Linked DNA regions of Acaryochloris sp. CCMEE 5410. The protein of the gene in region 2 interacts with the protein of the main gene of each other region in a pairwise test. Links are inferred from orthologs where the notes say so. Each region holds a gene or a part of one and is shown on either strand. Other genes may lie near its edges. The genes, in order: ON05_RS24005 and ON05_RS33405.

What was found.
Region 1: the proteins of ON05_RS33405 (region 2) and ON05_RS24005 interact in binary tests that used the Escherichia coli proteins (3 or more experiments, as listed by UniProt). The link is inferred for Acaryochloris sp. CCMEE 5410 from one-to-one orthologs.

The regions. Positions count from the first base shown.
Region 1 is NZ_AFEJ02000002.1:686,225-693,523, reverse strand. What follows is about bases 4,391-7,291. They hold ON05_RS24005 (penicillin-binding protein 2), read right to left. Parts: upstream 6,795-7,291; coding sequence 4,986-6,794; downstream 4,391-4,985. Other genes in these bases: ON05_RS24000 (hypothetical protein), read right to left, coding at 6,816-7,291; ON05_RS24010 (thiol-disulfide oxidoreductase DCC family protein), read left to right, coding at 4,391-4,795. Also shown: ON05_RS24035 (hypothetical protein), read right to left, coding at 1-358; ON05_RS24025 (NIL domain-containing protein), read right to left, coding at 1,787-2,191; ON05_RS24020 (pitrilysin family protein), read left to right, coding at 2,321-3,811; ON05_RS24015 (hypothetical protein), read right to left, coding at 3,870-4,205; more of ON05_RS24010, read left to right, coding at 4,352-4,390; more of ON05_RS24000, read right to left, coding at 7,292-7,299. UniProt on the Escherichia coli protein: Essential cell division protein that catalyzes cross-linking of the peptidoglycan cell wall at the division septum. Required for localization of FtsN.
Region 2 is NZ_AFEJ02000005.1:33,030-40,334, forward strand. Bases 2,635-5,541 are described here. They hold ON05_RS33405 (transglycosylase domain-containing protein), read left to right. Parts: upstream 2,635-3,086; coding sequence 3,087-4,997; downstream 4,998-5,541. Other genes in these bases: ON05_RS33400 (ATP-dependent RecD-like DNA helicase), read left to right, coding at 2,635-2,866; ON05_RS33410 (hypothetical protein), read left to right, coding at 5,138-5,541. In the rest of the region: recombinase RecA, read left to right, coding at 1-537; more of ON05_RS33400, read left to right, coding at 605-2,634; more of ON05_RS33410, read left to right, coding at 5,542-6,040; ON05_RS33415 (cell division protein SepF), read right to left, coding at 6,070-6,351; ON05_RS33420 (hypothetical protein), read right to left, coding at 6,498-7,163. UniProt on the Escherichia coli protein: Cell wall formation. Synthesis of cross-linked peptidoglycan from the lipid intermediates.

The DNA.
Region 1 (7,299 bases), on a different replicon or contig from region 2:
TCCCTGCAAAGACGGCATGGCAAAAATAGTCTTGGATCGGTAAATCAGGCTCATCTTCTAAAAGATCGTCACAGGCGTCCCAATAATCTAATTGCAACGAAACATGAAACCAATCATGGTCGCATTCACTGCATAAATAGACATTTGGCAGTCCTGAACCACGAAATTTAGCGGATGCATTCATCTCACCGTGATAGCCATGTATTTGACTATCGAAAACACAAATTTCGGGACCATTGGACCATTTAAGATAAAGCGGACTGATAAAGCTAGAGTCATCTCCGCAATTGGGATTGTAGGCTACCAGTGGATGGCCCAAAACCTGTACCTCTAAAGCGCTATCTAGCGGTGATGTCAATGTAAATGCCGTAGCGATGGCATCGTTGGGGCTGAATGGGGGAATTGAAATGGTTTTAGGGACTTGCCAAGAAATAAAGTACCTGCGAATCTAAGAAACAAGTCAATACATGATTGACCGATTGTTTTGAGGATATCTGATGCTAGATGCCCCTATAAAAGAGACGTTTCGAGATGCCGCCAAGAAACTGACAGGCCCACACAAGCGAGCATTCATGGCAAAAGTGGCTGAAGACTACCTGGACGGCTCTGCCCGCAAAGCTGAGCGTCATTTAGGTTGGAGACGTACCAGTGTTCAACTGGGCCTTGATGAACGACGGACTGGCATTAGATGCGTTGACAACTATCAAGCCCGAGGTCGTCAGCTTAGCGAAACGAAACTACCCCATTTAGCAACTGACATTCGGGATTTAGTTGATGGTGAAGCCCAAGCTGATCCGAAGTTCAAATCAACGTTGTACTACACCCGTATCAGTGCCAGGGCCGTGCGTGAGGCATTGATTGAGGAGAAAGGCTACAGCGATGAGGCATTACCAACCCGTCAAACCATCGGCAATCTATTGAATCGAATGGGTTATCGCTTAAAAACCCAAAAGTTAAACCCCTGAAAAACTGCCGCAAACCGATGCGATTTTCGCAAATGTCGCTCAAGCCAATTATGCTGCCGATGCGGCCCCAACCTATTGCGCATCTCGATTGATAGCAAAGCCAAAGTTAAAATTGGCAACCTCTCTCGTGGCGGCAAAGCTCGTACCCTAGACGCGACAAAAGCCAATGACCATGATGACCATTGGGACGCTATTTTGGTACCCTTCGGGATTCTCGATGTGCTCGCAGGGCAACTGTCAATTTACTTTGGTCAGTCTGCTGAAACTACTGATTTTATTGTTGATTGTTTAGAGGCTTGGTGGCGCGAACATCACGATAACTATCCTCAGATAGAGGGATTAGAAATTAACCTTGATGGCGGCTCTGCAGTGCGCAGTAACCGCACACAATTTATCAAGCGTATGGTTGAGTTTGTCCAAATGACACGATTATCGGTTCATCTGATTTACTATCCGCCCTATCACAGCAAATACAATCCGATTGAGCGATGTTGGGCAGCCTTGGAACAATATTGGAATGGCACTATCCTCAACTCCATTGATACGGCTGTCCAGTGGGCATCGAATATGACCTGGAATGGATTGAAGCCTTTGGTTCATTTGATTGAGGGCACCTATGAAAAGAACATTACTGTGCCCTCAGATGAGCTAGAAGCCTACAAACAACAATGGCTATGTTCTGAAGCGTTACCCAAATGGGATATCAAGATTGTGCCCAATTGATGGGTACCTTATTTATTTGTAGATCCCTTAACCTGGTCAAGACAGCGTGGCAACTCTGTTTTGAGAAGAGATTCAAGGTCAACCATGCTCAATGCCTACTAAAAGTTAGTAGAAATAGCTTGTACGGGGCAAGTAGGAACACATTGTTCACAAACAATACAGCGAGATCGCGTAAAGTTCAGCAAAAAAGATTTGGGGCTAAGGGTGAGGGCCTGGGTGGGGCATATTCCCGTACATAAACCACAGTGAACGCAACTATCTTCATCGATCAGAATTTCGCGATTCGAGGAAGACACATCAATATTTTGCGACAGCATCCAATCAATTGCCGCATCAAGCTGATCAATATCTCCTGCCAGTTCCACCACCAACTTACCAATTTGGTTTGGGGCAACCTGGGCACGAATAATGTTTGCTGCCACATTGAAATCTTTTGCCAATCGATAGGTGACTGGAACCGGAACGGCTCGCCGAGGGAACGTAAGAGTAACGCGCTTTTTCACGGGCCAGACAACGGTAGGGGCACTTTTAATTGTAAAGCAGGTCAAAAGGATATAAATTCACCCCTCGCCTCGTAAAAGTTTAGGCTAATCTGTTAGAGATGAGCTGTTCATAGGAAAAGCACGTTAACCATGCCCAACGCCCACCGCAACCGATTTCTACGTAAAACCCTACAGCGGTTAATTGCCTTCGCGGTTATTCCCCTCTTGCTAGTCATCGGTTCGATTCGTCCGGGTACGGCGGCCACCGCTAAACACTATACAGACTTAGAATTTCCACCCCTCCCTGAAGTAACCATCCCAGAATATAGTCGATTCCAACTGGATAACGGTTTGACCGTGTATTTGATGGAAAATCATGAGCTGCCTTTGGTCAACGGTATTGCTCGTATGCGGACAGGGTCACGGCTTGAGCCTGCCGAAAAAGTAGGTTTAGCGGATATTGTTGGCACCGTGATGCGGACGGGCGGCACCAAAACGCATCCTTCTGATCAGCTTAACCAAATGCTAGAGCAACGGGCCGCATCCGTAGAGACAGGGATTAGTACCGCTTCAGGCAGTGCATCCTTCGCCGCCTTGAGTGAAGACTTAGATACCGTCTTTGGTTTGTTTTCGGAAGTCATTCGCGAACCGGCGTTCGAAGAGGACAAGCTCGTTTTAGCCAAGACTCAGCGTCGAGGAAACATTGCTCGTCGTAACGATGACCCTGACGACATTACAGGCCGAGAATTTAAAAAACTGATTTATGGGGGAGACAGCCCCTATGCCCGCACCCAGGAATATCAAACTCTCGACAATATCACCCAAGCCGATGTCGAATCCTTTTACCAACAGAACTTCCATCCCAACTGCATGATTTTAGGCATTGTGGGAGACTTCGATCCTGCCGCTATGACTCAGCGGATCAAACAGGAATTTGGCGATTGGCCCGCCATACCCGAGCGGGATGAAATGCCACCAGCACCGGGAGCAGAGCAACTCAAAGCTGGGGAGACATTTATCGTCGATCAACCTCAACTCTCCCAAAGCAATGTCCAAATCGGTCATTTGGGAGGGAAGTTTGATAGTCCTGATATTTTCTCCTTACTAGTGATGAATGAAGCCCTCAACAGCTTTGGGGGACGGTTATTTAACGAAGTCCGATCTCGCCAGGGATTGGCCTATTCCGTTTATGCAGTATGGAGCGCTCGTTACGATTATCCAGGGTTATTTATTTCTGGGGGGCAGACGCGTTCAGAAGCCACCGTGCCATTTATTAATGCGGTGTTGGGTGAACTGAAAAAGGTCCGTGAAGCCCCCTTATCGGCGGATGAACTTCAACAAGCCAAGGATTCAATTCTCAACTCTTTTGTTTTTAACTTTCAGGATCCAGGCCAAACCTTGTCTCGTTTAATGCGATATGAGTACTTTGGTTATCCCGATGATTTTATCTTCCAATATCAGCGGGCAGTCAAAACCATGACGGCTGAAAAAGTTCAGGCTGCAGCGAAGAAATATCTGCAGCCTGATCAGATTGTCACTTTAGTCGTGGGGAACCGCTCAGCGATTCAACCCCCATTAGAAGACTTAGGAAAAACGGTGACACCGATTGATATCACGATTCCTCAACCCGTGTCTTCTTAATCTGCCAAGAATCTAGCCTCAGCATAATTTCTCTCAGAATTTATGTTGAGGCTAATCGTTAATTTTCAGGCGCGGGATCTGCTTCGCTAGCTTCGGCTGAGTCCGTTTCGGCTGCATCGGCTGCCTCAGCTACGGCTTCTTCACCTTCTGGGGTGGTTTCTGCAACTGCTTCTTCAGGGGCGGGCTCAGGCTCTTCCACCTTGGCGGATGGCTTGGGACCCCGCATCAATGCTAGGGGAACAGCAGGCTTTTTCCTATCTCTATCTTTGTTGTTTCGACCTTTACCTCGTCCACCCTTGCGGCCCTTCTGGTTACGGTTTTTGTCATCGCCTGTTTGGCCTTCAGCCTGGGCACGCTTTTCTAATTCAGACTTTTTAATCGGTCGCTCAGCCATTGTTCAACTAGCATAGATGTAACTTGCAGATCCTACCTCGAAAGCTGCCGTTCCTGCTAAAGGATATGTCCGAGCCCCGCAAGACAGCCCTATGCTAATGCCAAAGCAGCCATGTTAGATTCAAAATAGGTTCTTAGAGCAATGGCATGGCGACACCACGACTTTCAAATCAGATAGCCAGCCAGACGGTCTCCACGCAGCAGCCCATCGTGTTTTTTGATGGGGAATGTGTGATGTGTAATGGCTTTGTGGACATCCTGCTAAAAGTCGATCCACAGGGAACTATCCTAATTGCTCCTTTACAAGGTCAAACAGCCAGACAGTATTTGCCCCCATTACCCCTAGATCGGGAGGCTTGGTCGATTTACTATCGGGACGAGCATCATCTATACGATCAGTCTGATGCGTTTATTCAAGTCTGTAACCGTTTGGGTGGCGTTTGGTCCGTCTTTACTGCCATTGGTGTCATGCCGAGACCTATTCGCGATCGCATCTATCGTTTCATTGCCCGCAATCGCTATCGACTCTTTGGACGACGAGCTACCTGCCGAATGCCCAGTGAAGTTGAGCAAAAGCGGTTTCTCCCCTAACGCTTTACTAGTGCCCAAACACTTCAAATTAAGATGCCAACCCTTGCGTAGGGTGATGCTGTTGCAAGACAGTTAAAATGAGCAGTTTCCTCACTGAACAAGACGACTGTTCACTGGTTTGGTCTCTGCACAATTCCTAACTCAATTCTCGGTGGTCCCTTAGTCAGGTAGGAATGAACAGGAAAGCCCTTCATCCGCCTGGGCGAGATGCTTTAGGCTTTGCCTTTAATTCAGCAGGATGACTGGGAGGAATGCCCTCAACGCTAATCAAAGTTTCCAACACTGACTTCACAACCGGAGCGGCAACCGTAGAGCCATAAGCATTGCCCCCTTGCGGTTCATCCACTACGGCTAATACCACATATTTAGGGGACTCTAAAGGGAAGGATGCCACAAAGCTAGTAATGCGGGCATTGCTATAGGTACCACTATCTGCTTTTTGGGCTGTTCCTGTTTTACCCCCTAAGCGGTAGCCAGGAATTTTGGCGGGTTTACCCGTTCCGTTTTGAACGACGCTGCCCATCATGGTCCGAACTTTGGCGGCTGTATTTTCCGAAAAGATGCGTCGGGGTTGAATGAGATTTAAACCCTTGGTTTTCTTGCCAGCAGGGTTATACAGACCATCGACCACATGGGGAGTTACTAGCTCGCCCCCATTGGCAATGGCGGCATGGAGCTGCGCCATTTGCAGAGGCGTCACCGAAAATCCTTGGCCGAAAGCTGCGGTTGCCGCTTCAATGGGATAGTCCAAAAACTGCTGCTTATCCTTAAACTGACCAGGGGTTTCAAAGGGAAGATCAGTACCCGTAATTTGGCCAATCCCAATTTTCTTGAGGTAGTTGTAGTAAGCCGATCGATCCATCCGCTGCATGACATGAACCATGCCCACGTTGCTGGAATATTCCAAGATGCCAGTAATGGAAAGGTTGCCGTGACCTGAGTTGTCGGCATTATTAATTGGCCAGCCCCCTACGGTAATTTGACCGCCATCATGGAAAACACTGTCGGCTTTGATGGCATTGGATTCTAATGCGATCGCAATATTGATCGGCTTAAAGGTCGACCCTGGCTCATAGAGATCCGAAATAGCCCAGTTTTTAAACAGCTCGGTATTCGCTTCAAAATAACGCTGGGGATTAAAGGAGGGTTCCGAAGCCAAAGCTTTGAGAGAGCCATCCTCAACATCCATCACAATGACGGAGCCTCGTTTTGCCCGGAACTTTGCCATTGTTTGATGAAGGGCTTGTCGTGCCGACCGCTGCAGTCGAGTATCTAGGGTCAATTTCAGGGTCAGATCATTGGCATTCAGGGGTTCTAAGGGAAATCGATCCGGTAAGAGCTTGCCCTGGCCATCCCTTGCGACGAGCAAAGGAATCGGATCTCCCTTCAAGAGAGGCTGCTGGCTATATTCAATGCCAGATTGTCCCTGATTTTCGGTGTTGACATATCCAACCAGCCCCGACGTTAGTCCTGATTGGGGATAGACCCGTTGCCATTCCCGAGTAATTTCTAAACCATCTAAATAGAGATTATTGATTTTTTCCGCTTCGGTTTCCGACAGGCGATACCCAATGGGAATCCCACTCTCTCCAGTTTTAAATAGCTCAATTAGAGAATCGGAGGAGCGGTCAAGGACCGGGGCTAGGGCCTTCGCGATTTCATCTGGCTGTTTTTGGAATAAAAAGGGATGAGCAAATAGACGAAAGACAGGTTCATCCTTGGCGAGTAGATTCCCCTGGCTATCGACGATTGGATAGCGAAAGGTTCGTTCAGGTAGATTGCCCAACTGCTGATCTTGAGCTTTTGTTCGGAGAAACGGGGCCGCACTGACTTGCAAATAGACTAAACGGGCCAACAGGCCCACAATACCTCCGAATACCACCAACCAAACTAGAAATAAGCGTAAACGCTGATTTGGAACTCGATGGGGCTGCTTCGTTCGGATTCGGGCTTTAATTGCGGCCCGACGATCTTGGACGGGGTAAGAGGGAGTGGGCATAGACTTGCAAAGAAGTTGGACTTAATAACCAATCGGAGCAACATCAATATGGGTGATGCCATTTCCCTGAGAAGGGGCAGGCTGAACCGGACGTGCCGGGGCTGGCTTAAAAAACACGGTCGTCTTAGAACTTTTGGGGACAAAGCCCGCTGGATTGTTTTCTAAATTTTCAGAAATTTGGAATTTGCGCTCTTCATTGCGGGTGATCCAATGGCGCTGATCACGCTGTAGTTTCTCTAGTTTGGTATATTGATCTCCCCAAGATTGTTGCGTATTGACTCGCCAAGCATAGAGGGGCAAAATTCCCAGGACTGTCACCATCAAAATTGGGGTTGATAGCTTTCGAAACACCATCAATAGTATGAGCCAATTGGGAAATTGGGGTGAACGGGAATCAAGGAGATCTAAGGGCTGTTCTTGCCGAGACGGAGTCCTCGTTTTTCGGCGTCCCTGAGGAGGATGGGAGCGAGCTGACAGGGCAGCCTTTTTCGATCGAACAGGAACA
Region 2 (7,305 bases):
AAGATTACAAGCAATATTGCCAAGTCAGGTAGCACCGTCATTTTCCTGAACCAACTGCGACAGAAGATTGGGGTCACCTATGGCAGTCCAGAGGTGACCACGGGAGGTAATGCCCTCAAGTTCTATGCCTCCGTTCGCTTGGATATTCGTCGAATTCAGACCCTGAAGAAAGGCACCGATATGTATGGCATCCGCGCTAAGGTCAAGGTTGCCAAGAATAAGGTTGCACCTCCGTTTCGGATTGCAGAGTTTGACATCCTGTTTGGCCAGGGGATCTCAACCATGGGTTGTCTGGTCGATATGGCGGAGGAAACAGATATCATTGTCCGCAAAGGAGCTTGGTATAGCTATGACGGTAGCAATATAGGCCAGGGTCGGGAGAATACCATTCAATACTTTCTGGATAACCCAGAGTTCGCCCAAAATGTAGAACAACAAGTACGCCAGAAGCTGGAGTTAGGCTCCAAAGTTTCTGCAAATTCCATCACGACCGTTGAGATAGAACCGGCTGATACAGAGGAAGTTGATGCATCTTAAGAACATCGACCTTTCAGGAGTATATTGCTGTAAAGAAGCCAAGCATCAAGCCTTAAGGTAGCTACCCATGCCCAGTAGTTCTGCTCATCCAGGGTCTCCCCCCATTGAACAACTACAAGGGGTTGTGGAGCGATTGACCTTCCATTCTGATGAGTCGGGCTATACCGTTGCCCGCCTCAAAGCACCACGGACCCGTGAATTGATTACCATCGTGGGCAGCTTCGCCAATATCCAAGCAGGCCAAACACTTCAACTACAGGGGATATGGCGAGACCATCCTAAGTACGGTCCTCAATTCCAGGTCAAACAGTATAAGGAAACAAAGCCAGCGACTCTCACGGGCATTGAGAAATACCTCGGCAGTGGCTTAATCAAGGGCGTGGGTCCCGTGACGGCAAAACGCATCGTAGCTCACTTTGGGCTAGATACCCTCGATATTATTGAAACCCATATTGAACGATTGATTGAAGTTCCTGGCATCGCCAAAAAGCGCGTCAAACTGATTCAGACCGCCTGGGATAGCCAGAAGGCAATCAAAGAAGTCATGGTCTTTCTCCAAGGGCATGGCGTATCCACCACTTATGCCGTCAAGATCTTCAAGCAGTATGGGGATGAGTCCATTGAAACCGTCACCCATAACCCCTATCGACTGGCAACAGATGTCTATGGCATTGGATTTGTGACCGCAGATGAGATTGCTCGCAGTCTGGGCATCTCACCTCATTCTGAATACCGCTATCGAAGTGGTCTACTACATGTCTTGAGTGAATCCGCAGAAGAAGGGCATTGTTATTTACCTCAACCAGAATTGATTGATCTAGCGGTGAAGAGATTAGCTCTCCCTGACTATCAGCCCAAACCCGATCAAGTGGAGTACCTGATCCATGCCATGATCTCTGATGCTGAGCTAATCGTCGAACGGTTAGCCCATGAGGGCTCGACGAAACTGCTTTGCTACGCACCTCCCTTCTTTCAAGCAGAATTTCACTTGTCTCGACGAGTCCTCCAGCTGCTGGCCAGCTCTCTAGTTGTCGATAATGAACGGGTAAGGGCTTGGTTAGACCGCTTCATGGCTCAAACAGATGTGAGTCTCTCAAAACAGCAGCAGCAAGCCGTGGAAATGGCAGCGAGTCAGCGTGTTGTGATCCTTACGGGTGGACCCGGAACGGGGAAGACTTTTACCACCCGCACAATCGTAGCGCTCTGGAAAGCAATGGGGAAAGACATCGTATTAGCATCCCCGACAGGTCGAGCCGCGCAACGCCTCAGTGAAGTGACGGGTCATGAAGCAAAAACGATTCATCGCCTCTTGGAATTTGACCCCAAGACAATGAAGTTTCAACGGAACTCAGATAACCCGATCCCCGCTGACGCAGTGGTGATTGATGAAGCCTCCATGCTGGATCTGTTCTTAGCCAATTCCCTGATCAAGGCTATTGATACCAACACTCAACTCTTGCTCGTGGGGGATACAGACCAGTTACCCAGTGTGGGACCAGGAAATATCCTATTAGATCTGATAACCTCTGGGAGAATTCCCATTATTGAACTAACGGAGGTCTTTCGTCAGGCCCAAGCCAGTCACATCATCCGTAACGCCCATCGCATTAATCAAGGCCAGTTTCCCAACTTGGAATCCGTAAGTCCTTCGCCCAAAACAGATTGTCTCTGGTTAGGTGCCCCCGAACCTGAGAACGGTGTGCAAGCGATCCAGGAACTGATCAACGATCTTCTCCCTGAACTTGGGTTCCAGCCAGCACGAGATGTGCAAGTCCTATGCCCCATGACGAGGGGCGAAGTCGGTACTCGTAAACTCAATCAAGTGTTGCAAGCTTTGATTAATCCTCCTTGCCCCGATAAGCCTGAGTTGACGAGAGGAGGTCTGATACTCAGGGTGGGAGATCGTGTTCTGCAGCAGGTCAATGATTACAACCGAGAAGTATTCAACGGCGATATGGGAGTGATCGAGGATATCAATGTAGAAGAGATTGCCGTGACGGTTCAGTATGCGGAGCGGTCAGTCTCCTACGATTTGGCTGACTTGAATGAAATTGGTTTAGCCTGGGCCGTCACGATCCATAAGAGCCAGGGGTCGGAATATCCCGTCGTCATTCTGCCCCTGTACATGCAGCATTACATTATGCTCAGCCGTAACTTGCTCTATACCGGACTGACACGGGCGAAGAAACTGGCGATTCTCGTAGGCCCCAAGAATGCCATCAGCATGGCCGTCAGGCAGATCAAAGATAGGCAACGATACACCTTGCTTGAGCGGCGTTTGGGAGGTGTTCCCAAGGCCAACGAATCACTAGCTTCCGCAATTCTTTAACGGATCATTAACACAGTCATCGATACTCTGGGTTGTTTAACTAACTCATGAAATCCCCATATTGTTGAGTTACTTTGCAGAGATGATGGTTCTTTAAGAACGAGCGTAAAGCTTTGGTTGAATATGGGCAGACTTTAGGTATAGAAAGCTTCTCAGTCATTTTTTAGCAGTAACCTCACACTCTAAATTTAGTGTGTTAAGGTTGCCCATTCATACATCCATGTCATCTAGTGCCACTTCTCCTCGGGACTTCTCCTCTAGATCAACCTCCACCCTCTTTTTAAGGGGGATAGGCAATGCTACCTTGACCACCATATTGACCCTGACCCTCCTAGGAAGTGCTGGCTTAGCAGGAGGACTGATGGGGGTAGCGATTAGTTATCGTGATCTGCCTGATGTGACTTCATTAGCTAGCTTTTCACCCAACGAAACAACCTATATCTATGACATCAACGGCAAGTTACTCACGGGCTTGCATGAGGAAGAGAATCGCCAGGTCGTCCCTCTAGCTAAAATCTCGCCCCACCTAAAACTATCTGTACTCGCCATTGAAGATAGCAACTTTTATCAGCATGACGGCATTAATCCGGTCGGTATTCTACGGGCAGCCATCACCAATTACCAGGCAGGCCAAACGGTGCAAGGGGCTTCAACCCTGAGTATGCAGCTGGCTAAAAACCTCTATTTGACCCCAGAAAGAGCTTTTAGCCGCAAACTCGCAGAAGCAGTGCTAGCCCTGAGAATTGATCAATTACTCAGTAAAGATGAAATCCTACAGTTGTACCTCAACCAGGTGTATTGGGGCCATAACACCTATGGGGTAGAAACGGCTGCCCGGAGCTATTTCAATAAGTCTGCTGAAGATCTGACCTTAGCTGAATCCGCCATGATGGCTGGGATTATCAAAGCACCAGAAGGGTATAGTCCATTTGTGGATTTAGACCTGGCCAAAGAACAACAGAACATCGTTCTCGGACGTTTGGAGGAGCTGAAATGGATTACACCCGCTGAAGCTGAAGCGGCTCGGGCTGAGAAAATCACTCTAGGAGAAATTACCTCCTATCAACGGAGCCAAGCTCCTGATGTTACCAATACCGTCATTCAAGAATTAACGGAAAGATTTGGTCGAGAGGCATTGGTTAGAGGGGGATTCCGAGTTCAAACGACCCTCGACTGGAAAATGCAGAAAATCGCTGAGGAGACCGTTCGCAGGAATCATCAACACTATGCCTATGCCGCAGACCAAATGGCATTAGTCGCGGTTGATCCAAGAACGCACTTCATCAAGGCTATTGTCGGTGGAGTGGACAATAAAAAGAGTGAATTTAATCGAGCGACTCAGGCGTATCGACAACCTGGCTCGGCCTTTAAACCCTTGGTGTATTACACAGCCTTTGCAACAGGGAAGTACACCCCAGACTCTATGGTTAAAGACTCTCCCGTGAGCTTCAATGATGGTGGGCTCCAGCGATATAAGCCTCAAAACTACGACCGCAGCTTTCAGGGCTCGATGTCCATTCGTCAAGCGCTCGCGCAATCGCGCAATGTGCCTGCCATTGTCATGGGGCAAAAAGTAGGCATCAAGAATGTGATAGATGTCAGTCGCAAATTAGGGATTACCAGCCCGATCCCCAATGTGATTTCACTTCCCTTAGGGGCAGTAGACTTAACACCCGTAGAGATGGCTTCAGCCTATGCCACCTTTGCCAATAATGGCTGGCAGTCCAAAACAACAGCCATTTTGCAAGTCACAGATCCTACGGGTAAAGTGTTGATTAACAATACCCCACAACCCAAGTTGGTGCTCAATCCTTGGGCTGCTGCTGCCGTGAACAGTACGTTGCAAACCGTCGTGCAATCAGGGACGGGGGTAGCAGCCCAGATTGGTCGCCCCGCAGCTGGAAAGACGGGGACCACTTCTTCCGAGCGGGATGTTTGGTTTGTGGGCTATGTGCCTCAACTTTCAGTGGCCGTGTGGGCTGGCAATGACAATTACTCCCGGATTGGGTCTGGGGCAACGGGTGGAGGATGGATGGCCCCTGTGTGGCGAGAGTTTATGAGTGAGGCGTTAAAAGATACACCTGTTCAGTATTTTGAGCCACCTTCCAAGTTCCCCAAACCCCAGGGTTAAGTACTACGGGAAAAATTTCTAAACGCCCCAGAAATCCCAAATTAGCCCATTAATGATTAGATACAAAGGAAGTTAATTCTGGGAATGCTATAGGTTAGCTTTCTTACCTTTGCTAAAACTACACTAATCTACGACAAACTATGGCTGCTGACAACAAATACTCCACAGTACTACTTGAGCTAAAGACTCACTACCAGGAGACACTCGCTGAACTTGAAGCTCAAACGATTCAACTCAAGACTAAAATCACCTCTCTAGATACGTTGATTGAAGATCCATTGTTAGGCTCTGATATCCTTTCAATCCTTCAAGGTGAAGCAAACTCAATAGAATCAGAAGCACCAGGCTCAACAGTTGCCAACACAGTAGAACCTAAAGCCAAGTCTAAGAAAACTACTCAAAAAGCTGCTTCAAAGAAGAAGTCTGCAACTCCTAAGAAGCCAGTTTCAACTGCAAAGACAAAGGGGACAGTAAAACCGGAAGTTGAAGCTACAGCTACCCCAAAGAAAGCTGCACAAAAGGCGTCACCCTCATCCGGGAAAAGAAAATCTCCAACATCCAAAAAATCAGCCTCTGCACCAAAATCGACACAAAAGGTAGAGCCTAAAGCTGAAGCTACTTCCCCTCAAGTTGCTCAAAAAGCTTCATCCAAAAAATCCTCAACCTCTAAGAACATAGCTTCTCAGAACAAGGCCAAGAAAACTAAGAGACAAGGAAGACGTTCTTCATCCACTGTTCTGAAGATGAACAAACCCTATGACAAGATGACCAAGATTGATGCAATCTCAAAGATTATGCAGGAAAATCCTGGGAAAGTCATGCACACTGATGATTTGAGCTTGATATTGTTTGGTAAATTGACCCCAGAGCAAAATAAAGCTGAACGAGCAAGAATGAAAACCTTGATGTATCGAGGTGTTGATCAGAATCGTTGGCTCAAAGTACCCAAAAAGCAGATGCGCTATGTCTTTGAATCGAGTAGAAATGTTGGGCCAACAGAATCTGGTTCATCTAAGAATCAAAAGTCTCAAAAGAAGACTTGAGACGTTTCAGAGTATCATCATTCCTGATCTCAAGTAGATGCCATCATTCTTGAGATCAGGAATGATGGTGGAGCAAATAGAAAAACGCCTCTACCAATCTCCATTCGCTCTCCTGATAGCGCAAAAGTACTACCAGCTAAGTAGTCTGTTAGCCTCTGAGCCAGCTTATTTTCCAAAGCCGCCAAATTCACTAGAAGCATATCATCCGTTTTCATCGCGTTGATTGCTTCTTGAGCATCTTCAAATGACTGGGGGTGAAACACACGGATCATATGGGGTGAAATTGCTTGCAAGGGAAGAAGATTGTTCATAAACCAGTGCTCCTCTGCGACCAAGTCCAGGCACATTCTCAACGTTTCGTGAATACTCCAGGCAGTCTGTTCATACATGCTCAAGCCTAGGATCGTATCTCATCGGTTACTCCCAATGACACTAGAAGGAGCCAATAGTTCCGCAGCTACCGCATCAACCCTAGATCAATTCGCTGCATCAGTTCCTGAGCAAGAGGGACAAAAATTTCCTGTCGCTGTTTGGCTTTTGGATCAAATCCGGTATCAGCTAGCTCGTAGTCAATTTGAGCTTGATTTCCACGATGAGGTTTGACGACAATTCGACCCAGTTTCCCTAACTTCTGATGCGTGAAGTTGTAGATAAAAACCTGTCCTTGTTGTTCGGAGCGAATCTTGACTCCAGAGGGCAATTTGATTGAGGTCTGTTCCACTTCTTGGACCTCTATAAGATCCATATCTTCTGCTGCAGTTGCATGAAATAACTGAGCTGTCGGGAACACCACCATGACCACCACTGCTTCGTAACTGGGGTCATACTCATCAACTTGTTGAGCAACTTTGCGCTTAAAGGAGACGGCAGTCATCCACAATGCTGGGATTATACTCTGCTGCTGTACATAAAAGAATTTCTTAGAACTGGCACTCTCTAACCCCAGAACGATTCCCTTCCCTCCCACTTCGTATAGTGTGATCGCAACTTGGCGAGCTGCCTCTCCAAACTTCTCTATAAGGGGAAGGCTAGGGTCGGTGATCCGCTCCATCTGCTCATCAATCAAATGGTTGATAGGGTCTGAGATCGGCCCCTGGTTATCTTTAGAAGGTTGAGAAGGCATGGATAATGCTGTCAGAGAGAACGATTACCAGAATTACTACTGACAGTAGCACCAGACGGAACTTCAACCCATAACTTTCAGATGCGCAATAATGAGATCTCTGGGCACAAGATCAAGAGTTTTTAACAATCACAGTAGATCT